DNA from 2 places in the Gemella sp. genome. Region 1 is predicted to be linked to the other one. Evidence: riboswitches for the same ligand, from Rfam matches in the RefSeq annotation. Region 1 holds a riboswitch; the other holds the start of a gene.
The links. Region 1 has a riboswitch for FMN ahead of ribD (bifunctional diaminohydroxyphosphoribosylaminopyrimidine deaminase/5-amino-6-(5-phosphoribosylamino)uracil reductase RibD). Riboswitches for the same ligand answer to the same signal wherever they lie in the genome.
Positions count from the first base shown of each region.

Region 2: linked by a shared signal. The riboswitch ahead of ACO6OL_RS00335 (ECF transporter S component) and the one ahead of ribD (bifunctional diaminohydroxyphosphoribosylaminopyrimidine deaminase/5-amino-6-(5-phosphoribosylamino)uracil reductase RibD) in region 1 are both predicted to bind FMN.

Region 1 covers NZ_DBHIUF010000003.1:15,892-31,238, forward strand. Annotated here, with positions in the region: gene ACO6OL_RS01895 (DUF402 domain-containing protein) at 1-98, shown strand, start outside; gene ACO6OL_RS01900 (NAD kinase) at 79-891, shown strand; gene ACO6OL_RS01905 (RluA family pseudouridine synthase) at 884-1,762, shown strand; gene ribH (6,7-dimethyl-8-ribityllumazine synthase) at 1,923-2,384, opposite strand; gene ribA (GTP cyclohydrolase II) at 2,398-3,573, opposite strand; gene ACO6OL_RS01920 (riboflavin synthase) at 3,566-4,177, opposite strand; gene ribD (bifunctional diaminohydroxyphosphoribosylaminopyrimidine deaminase/5-amino-6-(5-phosphoribosylamino)uracil reductase RibD) at 4,162-5,232, opposite strand; FMN riboswitch at 5,405-5,529, opposite strand; gene ACO6OL_RS01930 (sodium-dependent transporter) at 5,637-6,980, opposite strand; gene ACO6OL_RS01935 (hypothetical protein) at 7,665-8,375, shown strand; gene aldA (aldehyde dehydrogenase) at 8,478-9,929, opposite strand; gene gnd (decarboxylating NADP(+)-dependent phosphogluconate dehydrogenase) at 10,378-11,790, shown strand; gene zwf (glucose-6-phosphate dehydrogenase) at 11,762-13,153, shown strand; gene ACO6OL_RS01955 (beta-class carbonic anhydrase) at 13,309-13,902, shown strand; gene ACO6OL_RS01960 (asparaginase) at 13,899-14,861, shown strand; gene ACO6OL_RS01965 (exonuclease SbcC) at 14,960-15,347, shown strand, end outside.
Region 2 covers NZ_DBHIUF010000001.1:66,758-71,936, reverse strand. Annotated here, with positions in the region: gene glmS (glutamine--fructose-6-phosphate transaminase (isomerizing)) at 1-1,685, shown strand, start outside; FMN riboswitch at 1,823-1,935, shown strand; gene ACO6OL_RS00335 (ECF transporter S component) at 2,142-2,702, shown strand; gene ACO6OL_RS00330 (DUF1310 family protein) at 2,877-3,233, opposite strand; gene hemH (ferrochelatase) at 3,559-4,776, shown strand; gene ACO6OL_RS00320 (rhodanese-like domain-containing protein) at 5,086-5,179, shown strand, end outside.

The sequences.
Region 1 (15,347 bases):
AAAATCAAGGAGCGCTTGCACCAGATTTTGCAGATGTGTGGTTAGAAAATTATGAAAAAATAATGGGTGAAGATCAAAATGTTACAAGGAAAATTTAGTGTAGAAGTAAGACATGACGAGATTTCAGAAAAAATAGGATTACAACTGAAGGACTTTCTATTATCGAGTAAAATGATAGAAGATAAGGAAAATCCTGATTATGTTTTTGCGATTGGTGGAGATGGGACTGTACTTCGTACTTTTAATAAATATATGGATAAGTTAGATACGGTAAAATTTTTATCAATTCATACAGGGCATTTAGGGTTTTATACAGATTATTCTGCACAAAACTATGAAAAAATATTCTTTGATATGTTAGCGTTAACTCCAAAGATTGAAGAATATCCATTGTTAAGAGTAAAAGCATATTGCTCTAATGGAGATTTGGTTTCTGATTATTATTCTTTAAATGAAGTGACTGTAAACAATCATACAGGAGTAACTTATGCGGCGAAAGTTTATATTAATGGTGTTCACTTTGAAAGTTTTAGAGGGGATGGTTTATGTATAAGTACGCCGACAGGTTCTACAGCTTATAATAAGAGCTTAGGTGGTGCTGTAATTCATCCGCAATTACCATTGTATCAGGTAACAGAAATTGCAGCTTTAAATAATCTTGTTTATAGAACACTAGGGAATCCATTAATCTTATCTCAAAATGATGAGCTTATGATTAAACCTATGAGACCGGAAAATCATCGTATTACAGTAGATCACATGCATTATAATTATGATAGTGTAGCCAAAATAAAAATAACTTTAGCAAAGGATAAAAAGGTTTCTTTTATTCGTTATAATGAAGATAGCTTTTGGCAACGAGTGAAGAGATCATTTATAAAAAATGACTAATATTATTTTAAAATATACAATTCGAGAAGAACAAGTTTTAAGGGAGTTTCTATTAGCGAATAATATTTCCAGAAAAACTTTAACAAGAATAAAGTTTGATAGTGATGGGAGTATAAAGGTAAATGGTAGAGAAGAGAATGTTAGATATCTTTTGAAGATAAATGACATTATAGAGATTACTTTACCTAGTGAAAATTTTAGTGAAGTTGTTAGATTTATAGATAAGCCTATTGATATTGTTTATGAGGATCCTTACTTCTTAATTGTAAATAAAGAGATTAATTTACCCTCAATACCATCTAGAAATCTTGAGGATGAGTCACTTCTTGAGAGAGTAAATTATTATTTTAAAAAGAAAAAGATTAATACAATTCCTCATATTGTTACACGTCTAGATAAAAACACTTCGGGATTGGTATTAATTGCCAAACACAGACATGTTCATGCATTGTTTAGTAATATGGAGATAGATAAGTATTATACTGCCTTGGTAAATGGAAAAGTAAAAAATAACGAAATTATTGAAGCGCCTATCCGACGAGTAAGTTCTAGCATTATAGAACGAGAAGTAGGTGAAGGTGGAGAATTCGCTAAGACTGAATACTGGTTAGAAGAGTATATTTCAGACAAAGATATCAGTGTTGTCAAACTAAAACTTTACACAGGTAGAACGCACCAGATAAGGGTACATATGAAATATAGAGGCTATTCACTCCTTGGCGATGGATTGTATGGTGGAGATATGAGATTAATACCCCGTCAATCGCTTCATTGTAGCAACTTAGCATTTATCCATCCTATAACTGACGAGATGATAAATGTTAGAGTAGATTTGCCTAATGATATGACTAATGTTATTATAAACAAATAAAAACTCGAGGTATGGAGAAAATTTTTTCATGCCTCGAGTTTGTTATATTAACAAATTTCGTAAAGATATAAATTATCAAATTTTGATTAACATAAAGAATGTACAGAGTTTTATTTACGCTCTCTGATTTGACTTCAGTATAGTAATTAAGTTTAATCTCTTAAATCTGTTTAGTTAAATCTATCATCTCAAGAAGACCTTGGGCGCAATCGCTACCTTTGTTTCCTGCTTTTGATCCCGCTCTTTCAATAGCTTGATCGATGTCTTCAGTAGTTATTACTCCGAACATAACAGGGATATCACTATTAAGACTAATGTGACCAACACCTTTTGCAACTTCATTACAAACTAGGTCATAGTGACTAGTACTTCCACGAATAACACTTCCTAATGTAATAACGCCATCGTATTTATTTGTAGCTACTAATTTTTTAGTGATAAATGGAATTTCAAAAGCTCCTGGAACCCAGTAAACATCGATATTTTCTTCTTTTACTTCGTTTCTAATAAGTGTGTCTTTAGCTCCACCTAATAATTTAGAAGTAATAAATTCGTTAAAGCGAGCTACTACAATCGCTACTTTAATATCTTTTCCTATAAATTTTCCTTCAAATGTTGTCATAATAATATTCTCCTTATATATCTAATAAATGATTAAATTTAATTTTTTTTGTTTGTAAATAGTATTTATTTTCTTTTTGTGGTTTTATATTTATTGGAACACGGTCTACTACATTTATTCCTAAAGAACTTAGTTGTTCTACTTTATCAGGATTATTTGTAAGAAGTTTTACCGATTTAATACCTAAGTAATCAAGTATGTCCACGGCTATAGTATAATCCCTTTCATCGGGAGCGAATCCTAGCTGTACATTAGCTTCGTAAGTATCAACCCCTTGCTCTTGCAGTTGATAGGCAAGAAGTTTATTTCTTAATCCTATTCCACGTCCTTCTTGTCGTAGATAGAGAACAGCCCCACGACCTAAGTCGGAAATTTTTTGAAGTGCTGCATGTAGTTGTTCACCGCAGTCACATCTATGAGAAGTGAAGACATCTCCAGTTAAACACTCTGAGTGAACTCGTATTAATAATGGTTCTTCAGAAGTTAAATCACCTTTGCTAATAATTAGGTGTTCTTTATTAAATTCGTCTTCGAACAGCTGTAAATCAAAATCTCCAAATTCTGTTGGTAACTTTACTTTCACGCTGTCGTTAAATGACAAAAAACGTGTTAACTCATCTAAATCCACGACTGTTAAATTCCATTTTTTAGCGAATTCATACAAGTCATCTCTTCTAGCCATAGTTCCATCTTCATTCATAATTTCACAGATATATGTAGCTTCTGTACTATTAGCTAATCTTGCTAAATCTAAACTTGCTTCTGTGTGTCCGCGACGAACTTTAATTCCACCATCACGACCGATAAGTGGGAACATATGACCAGGTCTATTGAAATCCTCTGGTTTAGAATTCGGATTTGCTAATTCTTTTATGGTTGTTGCTCTTTCAAAAGCTGATATTCCCGTAGTTGATGTTTTATGGTCAACGCTAACTGTAAACGCAGTCTGGTGTGGATCTGTATTTTTATCTAACATAGAGTGTAGATTTAATCTTTTTGCAATCTCAGTTGAAACTGGTGCGCAAATTAAACCACGTGCATGTTTTGCCATAAAGTTAACAGTTTCACCAGTAACTAGTTCAGCTATTCCTACTAAATCTCCTTCAGCTTCTCTGTCATCATCATCAATAAGAACGATTAATTTTCCAGCTTTTAAATCTTCTATTGCTTGTCTTACGTTATTAATCATTAAACTTTCCTCCAAATAGTTTTAATTGAGCTTTAATATATTTCGCTAGTATATCTGTTTCTATATTTACACTATCACCAATTTTTAATTTTTCTAAGTTTGTATGCTTAGCTGTATGTGGAATTAGCGACACTGTAAATTTGTTGTTATCACAAGTTACTACTGTTAAACTTATCCCATTAATAGTAATCGAACCTTGGTTTATAATTTCACCTTGGAATTTACCTGGATAAGAAAAAGTAAGTAGAATGGCATTTTCATCTTTTTGCCTTGCTGCTAACTGTGCTAAACCATCACTATGTCCCGAAACAATATGACCTTCAAATCTGTCTGAATGTCCCATTGCAGGTTCTAAGTTCACAGCATCATTTATTTTTAAATCTTTAAATGTGGTTCTTTTATAAGTCTCTGGCATAATATCTACAGTGAACTGCGATGAACTTTTTTGAACACATGTTAGACATACGCCGTTTACCGCCATACTATCACCAATTTTGTATGTTTCTAGTAAATTCTTACTTGCTTGAATAGTCAGTTTTATACTATGACTAGATTTAATAATTTTTACTATTTTACCTTGCTCTTTTATTAATCCTGTAAACATTGAGAAACTCTCCTTCCTGAGATACGTATATCTTCACCAAGTTTAGTAATCTTAGTATCGTGAAGTTGTATTTTTTCATTTGTTATCCTATTGCTAGTGAATGATGAAATGTTATTTCCACCCAAAAGAGTAGGGGAGACATAGGTTATGACTTCATCCCAATAACCGCTAGCTAAAAATTGATCATGAATGCTCGGTCCACCTTCAACATAAACTGATTGAATACCGAGTTTTCCGATTTCTGATAAAATTTCTTTTATGCTGAATTCTTTAGGTTTAATGAGAGTCACATGTGAGGGTAAGTTTTCGTGTTTAACTTTTGTAAAAATTATAACTTCAGATGAACTATTATTAAATAAATTAAGATTACTCTTTTCAAAGATAGACCCCTCAGCATCTAGTACAATTCTTTTTGGTGGGAAAAGGGATGTATTAGCACCAAGTAATGTAGGATTGTCTATTAACACAGTTTTTGCGCCTACGAGAATTACTTGATAATTATCTCTTTCACTTCTGACAAAATCATAGACTTCTTTACCGGTAATTTGAGTTCTTTCGTTGGTAAAGGCTAGTTTTCCATCGAGACTAGTGGCTTGTTTTAAAACTATATAAGGTCTTTTTTTACTATGAAATAGATTATAAGCGTAGTTTAAATTGTAAGCCTCTTTTTCAAGGATACCGGTTATTACTTCTATACCATTATCTTGCAAATATTTAATTCCTTTTCCGCTAACAATAGGATTAGGATCTAATTGAGCAACAACTACCTTAGAGATACCCATTTCTACGATAGCATCTGTACAAGGTGGTTGTTTACCTTTATGATTACAAGGTTCTAAAGTGACGTAAAGTGTTGAATTAAATAATTTTTCAGGAGTTTCGCAAGTAGAAATTGCATTTTTTTCAGCGTGTTCACACCCATAGCGAAGATGCGAACCCCGTGCTATAATTTCATTATCTTTCACAATAATTGCTCCTACCAAAGGGTTAGTATGTGTGTATTTAGCACCACGCTTAGCTTCAAGAAGTGCAAGTTTCATAAAATATTCATGCATATTATCAACTCCTTTCTAAATAATAAAAATCCCAATTACATTTGAAGTTCAAATTTAATCGGGATTGATGGTTAGTTTTATATTCGGTTAATAGACCTTAGTGCTCTTAGATACACTATAGGCTATAAAAATATTCTCAATAAAGCATTAGGTGTTTTTATCCTAATGTTACTAATTTCTTCTCCCATCCAGACTTTACTGTCGGTTCTGGAATCTCACCAGATCAGCTTGCGCTCACGGACTTCTAGTAAACTAGTCACCGCCGGTTGGGACTTTCACCCGACCCCGAAGAAATATTTAATTCATGAATTAATATTAACACTAATGAAAACGATTGTCAATGATAAAAAATAAAAACTATCACAAAATATAAAATATACAATGTGATAGTTTTGTTTAATTTATTATAAGAATTGTGCTAAACAAACGATAAGGATAATAACTGGAAGTACATATCTTAGTAAGAATAACCATACTTTAAATAATACTAGGCTAGATTTTTTATTTTCATCTATGTGTAATTGTTCTAGAGCTACTTTTTTATCAAGTACATATCCTGTGAATATTGATAAAGCAAGACAACCAAGTGGCATTAGAATATTAGATACTAAGAAATCCATTAAATCGAATACTGTTTTTCCAAATATTAATGTATTAGACAGCGATCCGTAAGATAAGGCAGAAGGAATTCCAACTATGAAAGTTAAGATTCCGATAATTACACTAAATTTAGTACGGTTAGTGTTTCTTTGATTAGTAATGTTTCCTACATTAATTTCTAACATAACTACTGATGAGGTAATAGTAGCGAATAAGAATAATATTAAGAATAAGATGTAGAAAATTTTACCGAATGCCATATTGTTGAATAGCTGTGGTAATACTATGAATAATAGACTTGGTCCACCTTCAGACTCCATACCGAATGAACTCATCGCAGGGAAGATTGCTAATCCAGCCATTACAGAAACTGCAATGTTCATTAACACAACTGAAATACCAGATTGAACAAGATTAGTTCTTCTATCAAGGTAAGAAGCATATGTAAGCATAGCTGTAACCCCGATTGATAGTGCGAAGAATGATTGTCCTAGTGCGAATAAAATTCCAGAACTAGTGATTTTAGTGAAATCTGGTTTTAAGAAATAAGTAACACCGCTCATCGCGTTAGGTAATGTTAGTGATCTTGCGATAATTACTAGGAAGATAATGAATAATAGAGGCATCATGATTTTTGATGCTTTTTCAATACCTTTTTGTACACCACGAGATACAATATAAATATTCAATAAGATGAATAATGCTTGTGCTCCTAATGCGATCCAAGTGTTAGAAATAATACTAACGAAAAGTGCCGCATGATCAGTAGTAGAGTGTACTCCAATAGCATCTGCAATTGAAATACCAAGATATACTAAAATCCATCCGCCGATAACACTGTAGAATGATAGTAAGATGAATAGGGCGAATCCACCGATATAACCAATAACATTGTATTTTTTATTTTTTCCTAATTTACCGAAAGTTCTAATCGCTGAAACACCAGCGCCACGACCTAGTACAAATTCAGCTAGAAGAAGTGGTAAACCAATTAATAATGTGAATATAAGGAAAACAAGTAAGAATCCACCTCCACCATTAGCTGCAGTCATATACGGGAACTTCCATACTGCACCTAGTCCTATTGCAGAACCAGCAGAAGCAAGTATGAATCCTATTTTAGAACTCCATTTTGAATTATCTGACATAAAATTTTCCTCCTAAATTTGATTTTAAAAATAAGTAAAAGCTATTTAGAAAATACTAAATAGCTTTTTAGAAATATATATTATTATACTCAAAGACCATTTAGTATTTTACCAATGGCCGAAAAACAAACTTAACTAGCCATTGTAGACATCGTTGCACTTATATCTACAATGCTATGAGATATAAGTGCTGCTAAAATGGCACAAAAAAGTATTCTCTTTTACTAGTTAAAATAGTGTTTTTCATTATTGAGTAGCTCCTTTTTATAATTGTTGTTAAAATCTTAACATTTATCTGAAAATTTGTCAATTGTTTTTTTGTAATCTTTATGAAAAAATAGAAAAGACATTAAATTTTCGATTTTAATAAAAAAAGTCTGCGTTTGAGTTAATGCTAATTTATGAAAATTGTTTTAATTGATAAAAAATATCGAATAGGGGATAAGTTAAATAATTAATATGATTAATTATTTTGTTTAAAAAAGTTACAGAAGGGCTAATATAAATGGGAAAGGGACGGTTATTTGATTTTCTGCTATAAACAGTTTTAAAAAAAATCCTATAAAATCTTTAAAAATTCACGTAAAGTGTTGCATTGAATTTTAATATATGTTAGTATTGTAACTATATGAATTTAATGCATAAATTAATGTATTTATATAATAAATAGGAGGAAGTTTAATAATGAACAAAAATATTAAAAAAGTAGTAGCAGCTACAGTAGTTGCTGGATTAGCAGTAGCACCAGTAGCAGCTCAAACAACTGCACCAGTAGCACAAGCTGCTGAGCAAGCTCAATCAAAACACGTTTCAGCTAAATTCGTACAAAATGAGAAAGGTAACTTCGTACAAGTTACTGCAACTCAAGATGTACAAGCTGCAAAAGTTACAATCTCTGTTGATGGAAAAGGTCAATACACAGTAAACGTTGGAGATCTTAAAAAAGGTGAAACTAAATTAGTACCTTTCAACGTAGATGCTAAAGTAGGAAATGGATTTGCTCCAAAAGCATTACCAAAAACTGCTGCAGTAACTGAGCACGTAACAATCTCAAAAACTATCAACGCTCACTTAGTAAGAGCAACAGTTTCTTACAAATACGAAGATGGTAAACCAACTGAACCAGGAAAACCAGGAAATGCAACACCAGCACCACAACCAACGCCAGAACCGAAACCAACTCCGGCTCCAGCTCCAGGAACACCAGCTGATAAACCAACTGAACCAGGAAATACAACACCAGCTCCAAGTGATAAACCAGGAGACTTAACTCCGAAACCAACGCCAGCACCACAACCAGCACCAGGGAAATCTGGGAATAAAAGTGATGGTAAACTAAGTGGTGATACGGATCCAGTTACACCACCCCCAGGATTTTTTCCAGAATTATCTTAATTAATATATAAGATGTGAAAGATTCTAATTATTTAGAATCTTTCTTTCAATATAAAAAGTATAAACCCAGACTCTAGAATTTCTAGAATCTGGGTTTTCTTTTTATTCGTTATCTAATTGCATGTAAACAACTTGAGTTGTTAAGTATTCTTCTAAACCATGTTTACCGTCTGCTCCACCGATACCAGATTTACGACGTCCAGCGTGGAATCCTTGCATTGCTTCGAAGTTTTCACGGTTGATGTATGTTTCACCAAATTTTAGACCATTAACCGCTTTGAATGCAGTGTTTAGGTTAGTAGTGTAAACTGATGAAGTTAATCCATATTCTGAATCGTTAGCGTATTCTAATACTTCTTCTAAAGTTTTGAATGTAGCGATTGGGATTACAGGTCCGAATGTTTCTTCTTTCATGATGTTCATTTCGTTAGTTACGTCAGTTAATACAGTTGGTCCATAGAAATATCCAACTTGGTTTTCATCGCGAGTTCCACCATAAGATAGAGTTGCACCTTGTTTTACTGCATAAGCAACTTTTTCAGCAACAGCGTCTACAGCGCGTTTTTCGATAAGTGGTCCGTAATCTACGCCACCTTCTTTATTAGGGTCACCGAATTTAACTTTATCAAGTTCAGCGAATAATAATTTTTCGAATTCAACTTTAACATCTTCGTGTACATATACTCTTTCTGCACAGTTACATACTTGCCCTGAGTTAATTACACGTGAAGCTACGATTGCTTTAGCAGCAAGATTTAGGTCTGCATCTTTGAAGACGATAGCTGGTGCTTTTCCTCCAAGTTCTAGAGAAACATTAGTAATGTTTTCAGCGGCAGCTTTCATAACTTCTTGTCCAGCTGTTAAGCTACCTGTTAAGCTTACTAATCCAACTTTAGGGTTAGAAGCTAATCTATTTCCAACTACAGATCCACGACCGTGAACAATGTGAAGAACGCCTTTAGGAAGTCCTACTTCTACACAAATTTCAGCGAAAATATCTGCGTTAATTGGTGTTAATTGGCTAGGTTTAATAACGATTGTATTACCTGTTAATAAAGCTGGTGCAGCTTTTCTAGCGATTAAGAAGAATGGGAAGTTCCAAGGTAGGATACCAGTAGTTACTCCGTGAGGGCGTTTGAATAGGAAGATGTGTTCATCTTTTCTATCACTTTGAATAATTTCTCCTTCGTATCTTCTAGCCCATTCAGCCATATAATCTAAGTAGTCAGCTGTGAATAATACTTCAACTTTTGCTAAATCGAAAGTTTTACCACCTTCATTAACGATTGTTTGTGTAATTTCTGGTTCACGTTCACGAATGCGTTCTGCAATTTTTCTTAGGTATGCGCCTCTTTCAACTGCTGGTAATTTTTCCCAGTCACGTTGTGCTACTTCTGCAATATCAATTGCACGGTCTACATCTTCTCTAGTTGAAGAAGGAACTTTTGCAAGAACCTCTTCTGTTGAAGGATTTAGCACGTCAAGATAATCATAATTCGAAATATTTTCAAATTCTCCATTGATAAAATTTTTTAATACTTTAACTTCACTCATAGTGTAAAACTCCTTTTTCTGTTTTTCTAAAGTAAACGCTATCATTACTTTTTTATCATTATATATTATTAATAAAAGTAAATCAAGTAGTTTGTTTATGTTTTTGATATATATTTGTATATTTAAATATCACATTATCTAGTTTTGTAAAAAAAGTTATGTATATATAATTTCAATATAAAGTAACAATTGTGATAACTTTTTAAAAATAAAGAAATTATAAGTTTCTGTAATATAGCAAATAAAACGCATACATTAAAGATTATTGATGATTAACTCAGTAGAAAAAGTTTTTATATTTATTACAGATTAGCATTAAATAGTATATTTAATGCATTAAGTAATTAAAGTAAATAATAGTAAAAAATTTTTCCGAGCAAAATTATTTCCATATTCAACATGTTTAGTGGTATAATCTTAGCATAAGAAATAATTAGGAGGTTCATTAATGAAACAGAACATAGGAGTTATTGGTTTATCAGTAATGGGAAGCAACTTAGCTTTAAATATCGCGGACAATGGATTTAAAGTTGCGGTATTTAATAGAACAACAACAGTTGTTGACAAAATGCTAGAGGAGCACCCACACAAAAATGTAGTAGGAAGATACTCTCTACAAGAGCTAATTGACGGTCTAGAAAAACCTAGAAAAGTAGTTTTAATGGTTAAAGCTGGGTTTGCTGTTGACAGTTTAATAGAACAATTAACACCTCTACTAGAAAAAGGTGATATTATTATCGATGGAGGAAACTCATTCTTCAAAGATACTCAAAGAAGATACGACTTATTATTAGAAAAAGGAATCAACTACTTCGGTGTTGGTGTATCAGGAGGAGAAGAAGGCGCAAGATTTGGTCCTGCTTTAATGCCTGGTGGAGATGAAAAAGCATATGAAGAAATTCGTCCGATTTTAGAAGCTATTGCTGCTAAAGTGAACGATGTTCCTTGCTGTAGCTACACTTCAACTGGTGGAGCAGGTCACTATGTGAAAATGGTCCACAATGGTATTGAGTATGGAGATATGCAATTAATTTCTGAAGCTTACAAAGTTCTTAAACACTTAGGTGGATTTACTAATGAAGAATTACAAGAAACTTTTGAAGAGTGGAATAAAGGTGAATTAGAATCTTATCTAATTGAAATTACTGCAAATATCTTCAAAGTTAAAGAAGAAGATGGAAGTTACTTAGTGGATAAAATCTTAGATAAATCTCAACAAAAAGGTACAGGTAAATGGACTAACGAACAAGCTATTGATTTAGGAATTGATGTGTCAGTTATTACAGCTGCCTTAAATGGAAGATATATGTCTAATCTTAAAGAAGAACGTGTTCGTGCTGAACAAGAATTCACTCGTAAACCTTATGCGGTTGTAGAAGATAAAGAAAGATTAAAAAATATTGTGAAAGATGCATTATTTATTTCGAAAATTGTATCTTATGCACAAGGATTTAAATTACTACAAGCTGCTGAAAAAGAATATGAGTGGACATTTGATTATTCACAAATTGCTAAAATTTTCCGTGGGGGATGTATTATTCAAGCGAAAATTTTACAAAACATTATCGAAGCATATCAAAATAATCCAAAATTAGAAAACTTAATTTTTGATCCATTCTTCAAAGAAGTAATCGAAACAAGACAAGATAGTTTACGTGAAGTTGCTGCATTAGCAATTGCTAACAGATTACCACTAAGTGCTATGACATCTGCAATTTCATACTTAGATATCTACACTACAGCTAATAGTGGAGCTAACTTAATTCAAGCACAACGTGACTATTTTGGAGCACATACTTTTGAGAGAACTGATAAAGAAGGAAGTTATCACTATGACTGGGTTGGAAATAATGGAAAATAAAACAGCAATAACTTTATTTGGAGGGACAGGGGATCTTACTTATAGAAAACTGTTACCTGCATTATATAATTTAAATTCATTAGGGAAATTAGCCGATGATTTTAAGGTTGTCGTGATAGGGCGTAGGGCATATACGCAATCAGATTATATCGATATCGCTCGTACGTGGGTTAAAGAATATGCTCGTACAAAATTTGATGATGAGCAATTTGATGCATATGCTAAAAGAATTATTTATTTCAAAATGGATATGACAAATGAAGATGATTATGAAATGTTACAAAAGTTCTATGCTGAACAAGATATTCAAAATCATGTATACTACTTTGCAGTAGCACCTTCGTTCTTCATAACTATTACAAATGGACTTCAAAAACATTGCTCTCAAAATAATGCGAAGGTTATTATTGAGAAACCATTCGGAGAAGATTTAGAAAAAGCTGGATTATTAAATGATGAGCTAGCAAAATTCTTCGATGAAAATGAAATTTATCATATCGACCATTATTTAGGTAAAGAGATGATTCAAAATATTCTTTCTTTACGTTTTGAAAATATAATCTTCAAAGGTATTTGGAATAAAGATTTTATCGAAAATGTTCAAATAACAGCTGCAGAAACAGTTGGTGTTGGAACAAGAGCTAGTTACTACGATAAAAGTGGTGCTTTAAAAGATATGGTTCAAAACCATTTATTACAAGTGTTGTCGCTAGTAGCGATGGAAGAACCTAAAGAACCAGGAAGCCGTGGTATTCATGAAAGTCAATATAACCTTCTTGCTTCACTTAAACCGATTGAGGATGTTCACGAAAGTTTAGTAATGGGACAATATGAAGGGTATCTTCAAGAGGAGAATATTCCAGCAGATTCTAAGACAGAGACTTATGCAGCACTAAAATTATTTGTAGATAATGAGCGTTGGGAAGGTGTACCATTCTTTATAAGAACAGGTAAAAAACTAGAAAAAAGAGAAACTCAAGTAGTAGTTCAATTTAAAGCTGTTGGATCTTCTCCAGGTAATGTATTAATAATAAAAATTCAACCTGAAGAAGGTGTGTATTTCCAATTTAATGCTAAAAAACCAGGAACTGAACAAGAATTGCAACCTATCTCTTTAGACTTCTGTCAAAGTTGTATTTTAGAAAATATAATAAATACTCCGGAGGCTTATGAAAGACTATTAGATGCTTGTTTCAGAGAAGATAGAGCATTATTCTCGCAATGGAATCAAATTGTAGCTTCATGGACATTTGTTAATGAATTAATAGCTAAGTATGAAGAACAAGGTTCTCCATTATATACTTATGAACAAGGCTCAAAAGGTCCTAAAGAAGCTGATGAACTTGTTAATTGGGTTAAATAGATAATTAAATGTATTGTGTGAGTAAAATCATGCAATACATTTAATTTTTATAATTTGAAAGTTTGGGCGTCAGAATTGTAAAGTTTACGATAAAAGATAAGTGTAGTATAATTAAAAGGTGAATAAAAATAGAGAGTTTGAAAAGGAGCAATGAAATGAGACTTTTAGATTCAATGTTAGAGTATAATGAGTATTTCGTGAGGTTTGAGGAATATCAAAAATATAAAACCGAAGATAAATATCCTGCAAAGAGAGTAGTGATGTTTACGTGTATGGATACAAGATTAGTGGAATTAGCGACAAAATCACTAAACTTGTCTTCTGGAGATGTGAAAGTAGTAAAAAATGCTGGAGCAATCTTAACTCATCCATTTGGTTCTATAATGAGAAGTTTGATAATAGCTGTTTATATGCTTAAAGCAGATGAGATTATCGTCATGGGACATCATGATTGTGGTATGCAAAATATTGATACTAATTTAATTATGGAAAAAATGCAGAGTAGGGGTGTAGGTAAGGAAACTTTAGATATTTTGCAGTATTCAGGACTTGATTTGAGTTCGTGGTTACATGGTTTTGATGATGTTAATGAAAGTGTAGCTCATGACGTAAATATGATAACGAAACATCCATTGATTCCAAAAGATGTACCTGTTCACGGGTTAGTTATTAATCCCGAAAATGGGAAAGTAGAATTAGTAGTTAATGGCTATAATAATTTAAGGAATAGGAAGGGGTGCCTAAGTTGAAAAAAATACTAATATTAAATACAGGTGGCACTATTTCTATGAGTGAAGATCAAAAAACGGGTAAAGTTGCTCCTACTGATAGTAATCCTATAGGTGTCGGAGGTAATATATTCTCTTATATTGGAGATTTACATGTTGAAGACTTATATCATCTAGCCTCACCCCAAATAACGCAAAATGAAATGCTAGGTATTAAAAATAGAATAGAAAAGGCTATTCAAGAAGGTTATGAAGGTGTAGTAGTAACTCACGGGACAGATACTCTTGAAGAAACGGCGTATTATTTAGAGTTAACTTTAGATGTAAATATTCCAGTTGTTGTAACTGGAGCTATGCGTTCAAGTAATGAAATAGGTGCAGATGGATTAGCTAATCTAAGAAGTTCGTTAGTAGTTGCTACTGATGATGAAAGTAGTGATAAAGGTGTTTTAGTAGTAATGAATGATGAAGTCCATACTGCAACGTATGTTACAAAAACGCACACAACTAATGTAGCTACATTTCAAACACCAACCTTCGGACCTATAGGGCTAGTATCAAAAAATAAGGTTATATATTTCCAAAAGTTGATAAAAGAAGAACATTATAATGTGGCTACTACTGATAAGAGAGTGTATCTATTAAAAGCCTATGCTGGTATGGATGGGAAGTTGATTGATGCTGTAGTTGAACTAGGAGCAGATGGATTAGTTATAGAAGCATTAGGAGCAGGTAACTTACCTCCAAAAACTGTGCCTGCTGTTAAAAGTTGTATTGAAAAAAATATACCTGTAGTCTTTGTTTCACGTGCATTTAATGGAGTTACCCAGGATGTTTATGACTATGAAGGTGGAGGGAAAAGATTTCAACAAGATGGGGTTATCTTTACAACAGGATTAAGTGGTCAAAAAGCTAGAATTAAATTAATGATTTTATTAGAGGCGGGTATTCCATTTGAAAGGTTACGAGAATTGTTTTAATAATTATTTGAAATGTTATCAATGTGCAAAGAAGGTTGAATATTTTTTGTAATTATGGTAGTATATTAAAAGATTAAAATTAGGATAGAGGTGCAAAATTGAAATTTAAATATCACAAGTCGTACCGAGGTTTTTATCTATTAGATGAAAATAAATTTAAACGACCTTATCAAAAACTAGATCAAGAGAAAACGTTAAAAAATTTAGGTGAAGAAACTGAGTTTGATAAAAATGAAATCTTAGACATCGAGGATAATTTAGTAATTTTTGTCGAAAAAGATGCTGAACAACCTATAAAGGAAAAAACAGAGAAAAAGAAAAATAGTAAGAAAAAAATAGAGGATATAGATTTTGAGGTTTTAGAACTGAAATATAAAATTCCAAGACTTCTTTTGAAAAAATTATACAGTATTATTTTGGAGAATTCGGAAAGAGCTGCACTTGATTTACAATCAGTTTTATCTGTAATAGAAAATATTACATTTG
Region 2 (5,179 bases), on a different contig from region 1:
GAGAAGCTAGCGTTACTAAGTCTGTAGGTCGCATTAAAAATCTAGAAGCCCTAATCCCTGAAGGACTTCACCTAGAATTAGGTATTGGTCATACACGTTGGGCTACTCACGGTGGAGTTAACACAACTAACTCTCACCCTCACCAAAGCTTCAACAAACGTTTTATTTTAGTTCATAATGGAGTTATCGAAAACTTCCAAGAACTTAAAGAAAGATTTTTCAAAGGTGTAGAACTTGTTTCTGAAACTGATACTGAAGTTATCGTTCAATTAGTACAGGTTTATAGTGACCGTGGTCTTGACACTAAAGAAGCTTTCAAAAAAGCTGTATCAAAACTTCAAGGTTCTTATGCACTTTGTTTAATCGATACTGAAGATAAAGACACATTATATGTAGCAAAAAATAAGAGTCCACTTCTTATCGGACTAGGAGAAGAAAATAAAAACTATGTTGGTAGTGATGCTTTAGCAATGATTAAATATACTAACAACTTCTTAGAAATCAACGATGGTGAATTTGTTATCGTGAAAAAAGATAGCGTAACTATCGAAGATAAAGAAGGTAATGTTGTAGAGCGTGAAAGTTTCTCAACTAACTTAAACGCTGGAGAAATCGATAAAGGTATCCACGAACATTACATGATTAAAGAAATTCATGAGCAAGTAGGAGCTATGCGTAACATCATCTCTCACTACTTCGATGGACATGATGTTAATATTGACAGCGAAATTATTAACAATGTAAAAGATGCTGATAGATTATACATTATCGGATGCGGTACAAGTTACAACGCTGGTTTAGTAGGAAGAAATTATTTTGAAAAATGGGCTGGTATTCCTACAGAGGTACACTTAGCATCAGAATTTGCTTACAACGTACCATTATTATCTAAAAAACCAATGTTCATCTTCCTTTCTCAATCAGGAGAAACAGCTGACCTTCGTGCCGTACTTACAAAATTACGTAGCGTAAGTGCAGATTATAAGTTCTTAGTACTTACTAACGTTGATGCTTCAACTTTATCTCGTGAGTGTGATTACACATTATTACTTCATGCAGGTGTTGAAATCGCCGTTGCCTCTACTAAAGCATACACTGCTCAAATCGCAACATTAAGCATACTAGCTTATGAAGTAGCTAAACAACTTTCTAAACAACCTAAATTTGATATCGAGCAAGAATTATCAGTAATTACTTCTGCAATCGAATCAATTTTAGATGATACAAAAACTATCAAAGACTTAGCTAAAAACTTATTCACAGAGCGTAATGCATTCTATATCGGACGTGGAATCGACTACTATAGTGCATGTGAAGCAGCATTAAAACTTAAAGAAGTTTCTTACATTCAAACAGAAGGATTTGCCGGAGGAGAATTAAAACACGGTACTATCGCTCTTATCGAAGAAAGAACACCTGTTGTAGCTCTTATCACAAGCGCTAAACTAGATTTAAACACACGTAGTAACGTAAGTGAAGTAGCTAGCCGTGGTGCTAATACTCTAATTATTACATTAGAAAAATTAGCTCGTAAAGGTGACTACGCTATCCCTAACGTAAACGAAGATCTTGCTCCAATCGCAAGTATCGTAGTTACACAACTATTCGCATACTACGCAGCCTACACTAAAGGACTAGATGTCGATAAACCACGTAACTTAGCTAAATCAGTAACAGTAGAATAATTTTAAAAATAAAATATTTGAGCAGCTCTAGAAAATTATTTCTGAGCTGCTTTTATCTATTTTTTAAAAAAAGTTAAACCTTTTCACTTTACAACCTAGCAACTTCGGTTTATAATAAACGTATAAATAATAAATTTAATTATCTTCGGGGCAGGGTGAAATTCCCGACCGGCGGTCAAAGTCCGCGAGCGCAAGCAGATTTGGTGAAATTCCAAAACCGACAGTACAGTCTGGATGATAGAAGATATAGAATAAATAAACTTACACATACAGTACATTACGTATGTATATTTGCTGTACTTCGCTTAAGTGTAACGCTTATTTTTCATACCTTTCAGTCCCGCTTTAAAATTTTTAAAGTGGTGTTTTTTATATCTAACGTGATTTAGAATACACCTTTTTAAGAATAATATTGCGGCTATTTTATTGCCTATGAAGATAGGAAAGAGGTTTTAAATGTATAAAAAAAATGTTCACTCACTAGTTTTGAGTGGTATGCTTGCAGTTATTGCTCTACTTCTATCTTTTTTTAGTTTTGCTGTGCCATTCTTGCCACCATTTCTAAAATTTGATTTTACGTTCATCCCGCTATTCATGGCGTTGTTATTATTAGGATATAAAGATGCTCTTTTAGTATCATTCTTAAAAAACTTCCTACACTTCGCTTTATTATCACATGAACCAATCGGATCGATTGCTAATATAGTAGTAGAATTCACTTTTATCAGTATCATCGTTCTTTTCTATAAAAAAGGTACTGCTAAGACTATTATTGGTGGAATCTTAGGAACACTAGCAATAACAGTATTCATGTCACTTCTTAACTACTTCGTATTACTTCCAGCATATGGATATATTATGAATCTAGCAGACATCGTGACTAATGTAAAAACAATCGTAGCTGTTGGTATCGTGCCATTCAACCTACTTAAAGGTGCCTTAGTAACATTCTTATTCTTCGTTACTAAGAGTGTTTATAAATCAATACCAACTAGTATTCGTAGCCGTTTCGCATAATAATATTGGATACTAATTAATTTAACCATGAAAAATCCTCCATTACATCACCTTACTGTAATGGAGGATTCCTTTTTTATTAATTTCCTAGGAAATACTTATCATAATTATTCAAGAAAATCCAAGTTAAGGGGGCAGAAAAATAAAAAAAATCATTTTCTGCCCCCTTAACTGCTATTTATTCAATAATTCATCCAGTTTTTCTGAATGTGATACTTCTTCTACATTCGTATCTTTCTCACTTATCACTGTATCGATATTTAATTTTTCATCATTATTAACTATTAGACGAGCATAGATTTTCTCTCCGACATTTCTAATACTCTCATAATCAATCTTATAATCTTTAATCTTCGCTTTTGCTGTAAATGCAAGTTTATCTTTTTCTAAAATTATTTTTTCATAAAAACCACGTGCATCAGCAGTCTTCACGACTCTAACAATCTCCTTATATTTAGGATTATTTTTCATATAAATAACGCCACCAACAGCTGCAATAAAAGTTATCGCTCCAAATATTTTCTTTCTCATTTAAACATTTCCTCCTTTTTTCTTCAACCAATTGGAGATTCTTAAACTCCCTTATTAGTAAACTTTTTTAGTTAACTTTTATATTATAACTTTTTAGACTTTTTTGCAATAGTTTTTTTAAATTCAATTTTATCAAACTCAAAACAACCTCAATTACCTTATTTTGCCATAATTGCCTATCAGTAAAATAAACATATTAAATCGCCTTTATACACCTTTTATTCCTAATCAATAATGGTTATCTGTAACAATTTATTAATACGTGTGTTTTAGTACAAAAAATGTTATAATTATACATGACTAGACTATTTAGAGAGGTTATAAAATGAGTAAAGCTATTTTAGTAATGACATATGGAACACCTGAAGAATATACATTCGAAGGTATAACAAAATTTTTCACAAATATTAGAAGAGGAGTCCGTCCTAACGACGAAGAAATCAATCTACTTTTAAAAAATTATCTTCGCATTGATGGTTCTCCCCTTCAAGATATAACACTTAAAGAAGTTGAACTTTTAAGAGAATCTGTAAAAGATGAATATAAAGTATACTTTGCCAATAAATTTTCTTCACCTTATATCCCTGATATAATTTCAAAAATGGAAGATGATGGTATAGAGGAATGTATTTGTTTAATTCTTGAACCACATTATTCATTCTACTCTATTATGGGTTACGAAAGATTTATTAAGAGTGATAAAATTAAATTCAATATAATAAAATCTTGGTACAAAGAAGAGAAGTTAATTGAATTCTGGGCAGATGAAATCAAAAAAATTATTACTGAAAAAGTAAAAGAAGATAGCTACAAGGTAGTTTTTTCTGCACACAGCGTACCCGAAATTGCTTTAAAGTATAATGATCCATATGTAGATCAGATTTTTGATATGACAAAACTTATAGCTGAAAAAATAGGTCTTGAAAAAGAAAACTATACGAATACTTGGCAAAGTGAAAGTGATATTGGGATGCCATGGATTAAACCTGATGTTCTCGAGTACTTAAGAGAGCAAGAAGAACATCCTAAGCATTATATATTTGTTCCACTTAGCTTTATAAGCGAGCACATCGAAGTTCTTTTCGATAACGATGTTGAATGTCGAGAACTTTGCGAGGAGTTTGGAGTGACTTATCATAGACCACCTATGCCGAACTACGATTCTCGTTTAATTGAGGCTCTTGTATCAACGATTGAAGCTAACAAAAACAATCCTTTTATTTCTCATAATCCAGAGAAAACAACATTTAATGAAATGGATAAACCAACAGGAGAAATGCCAGACTTCGTTAAAGCAATGTTAGCCAATAAAAAAGATGGTGAAAAACCTGAAATGCCAGACTTCGTTAAAAAAATGCTAGCTAATAAAAAAGATGGTGAAAAGCCTGAAATGCCAGACTTCGTTAAAAAAATGCTAGCCAATAAAAAAGATGACGAAAAGTTAGAGATGCCAAATGTCGTTAAAAAAATGTTAGCTAACAAAAATACTAATACAAAAATTAAAATCCTCCATCTTATAAAAAAGATAATAAGTAGAAAATAAAACTGAATAAATTTTTTCCAAAATTAAAATAAAACTCTGTTACCTTCTTTCCAGTAGCAGAGTTTTTAAATTGCACAAAATATATAAACTTATTGTAACTCTACCTATGAATATCATTTTAATAAACTATATATTATTTTACTATTTATACTATATTCTAAAGTATAAATTTATGCTTACATATAAATATAAATGTAATATTACGATAATCTATAATTTTAAATTAGCTAAATTTTATTTTATATTTAGTTTAAAAATTCACTCTTTTATGTTATAATAAAAGTGAAAATTAAAGGAGGACTAACTTTTATGAAAAAAAATAAAATTACACTAGCTTTATCGAGTATATTACTTTCTGTGTCTTTAATAGGATGCAGTAGTGGAGATGGCCTTAACCGTTCTG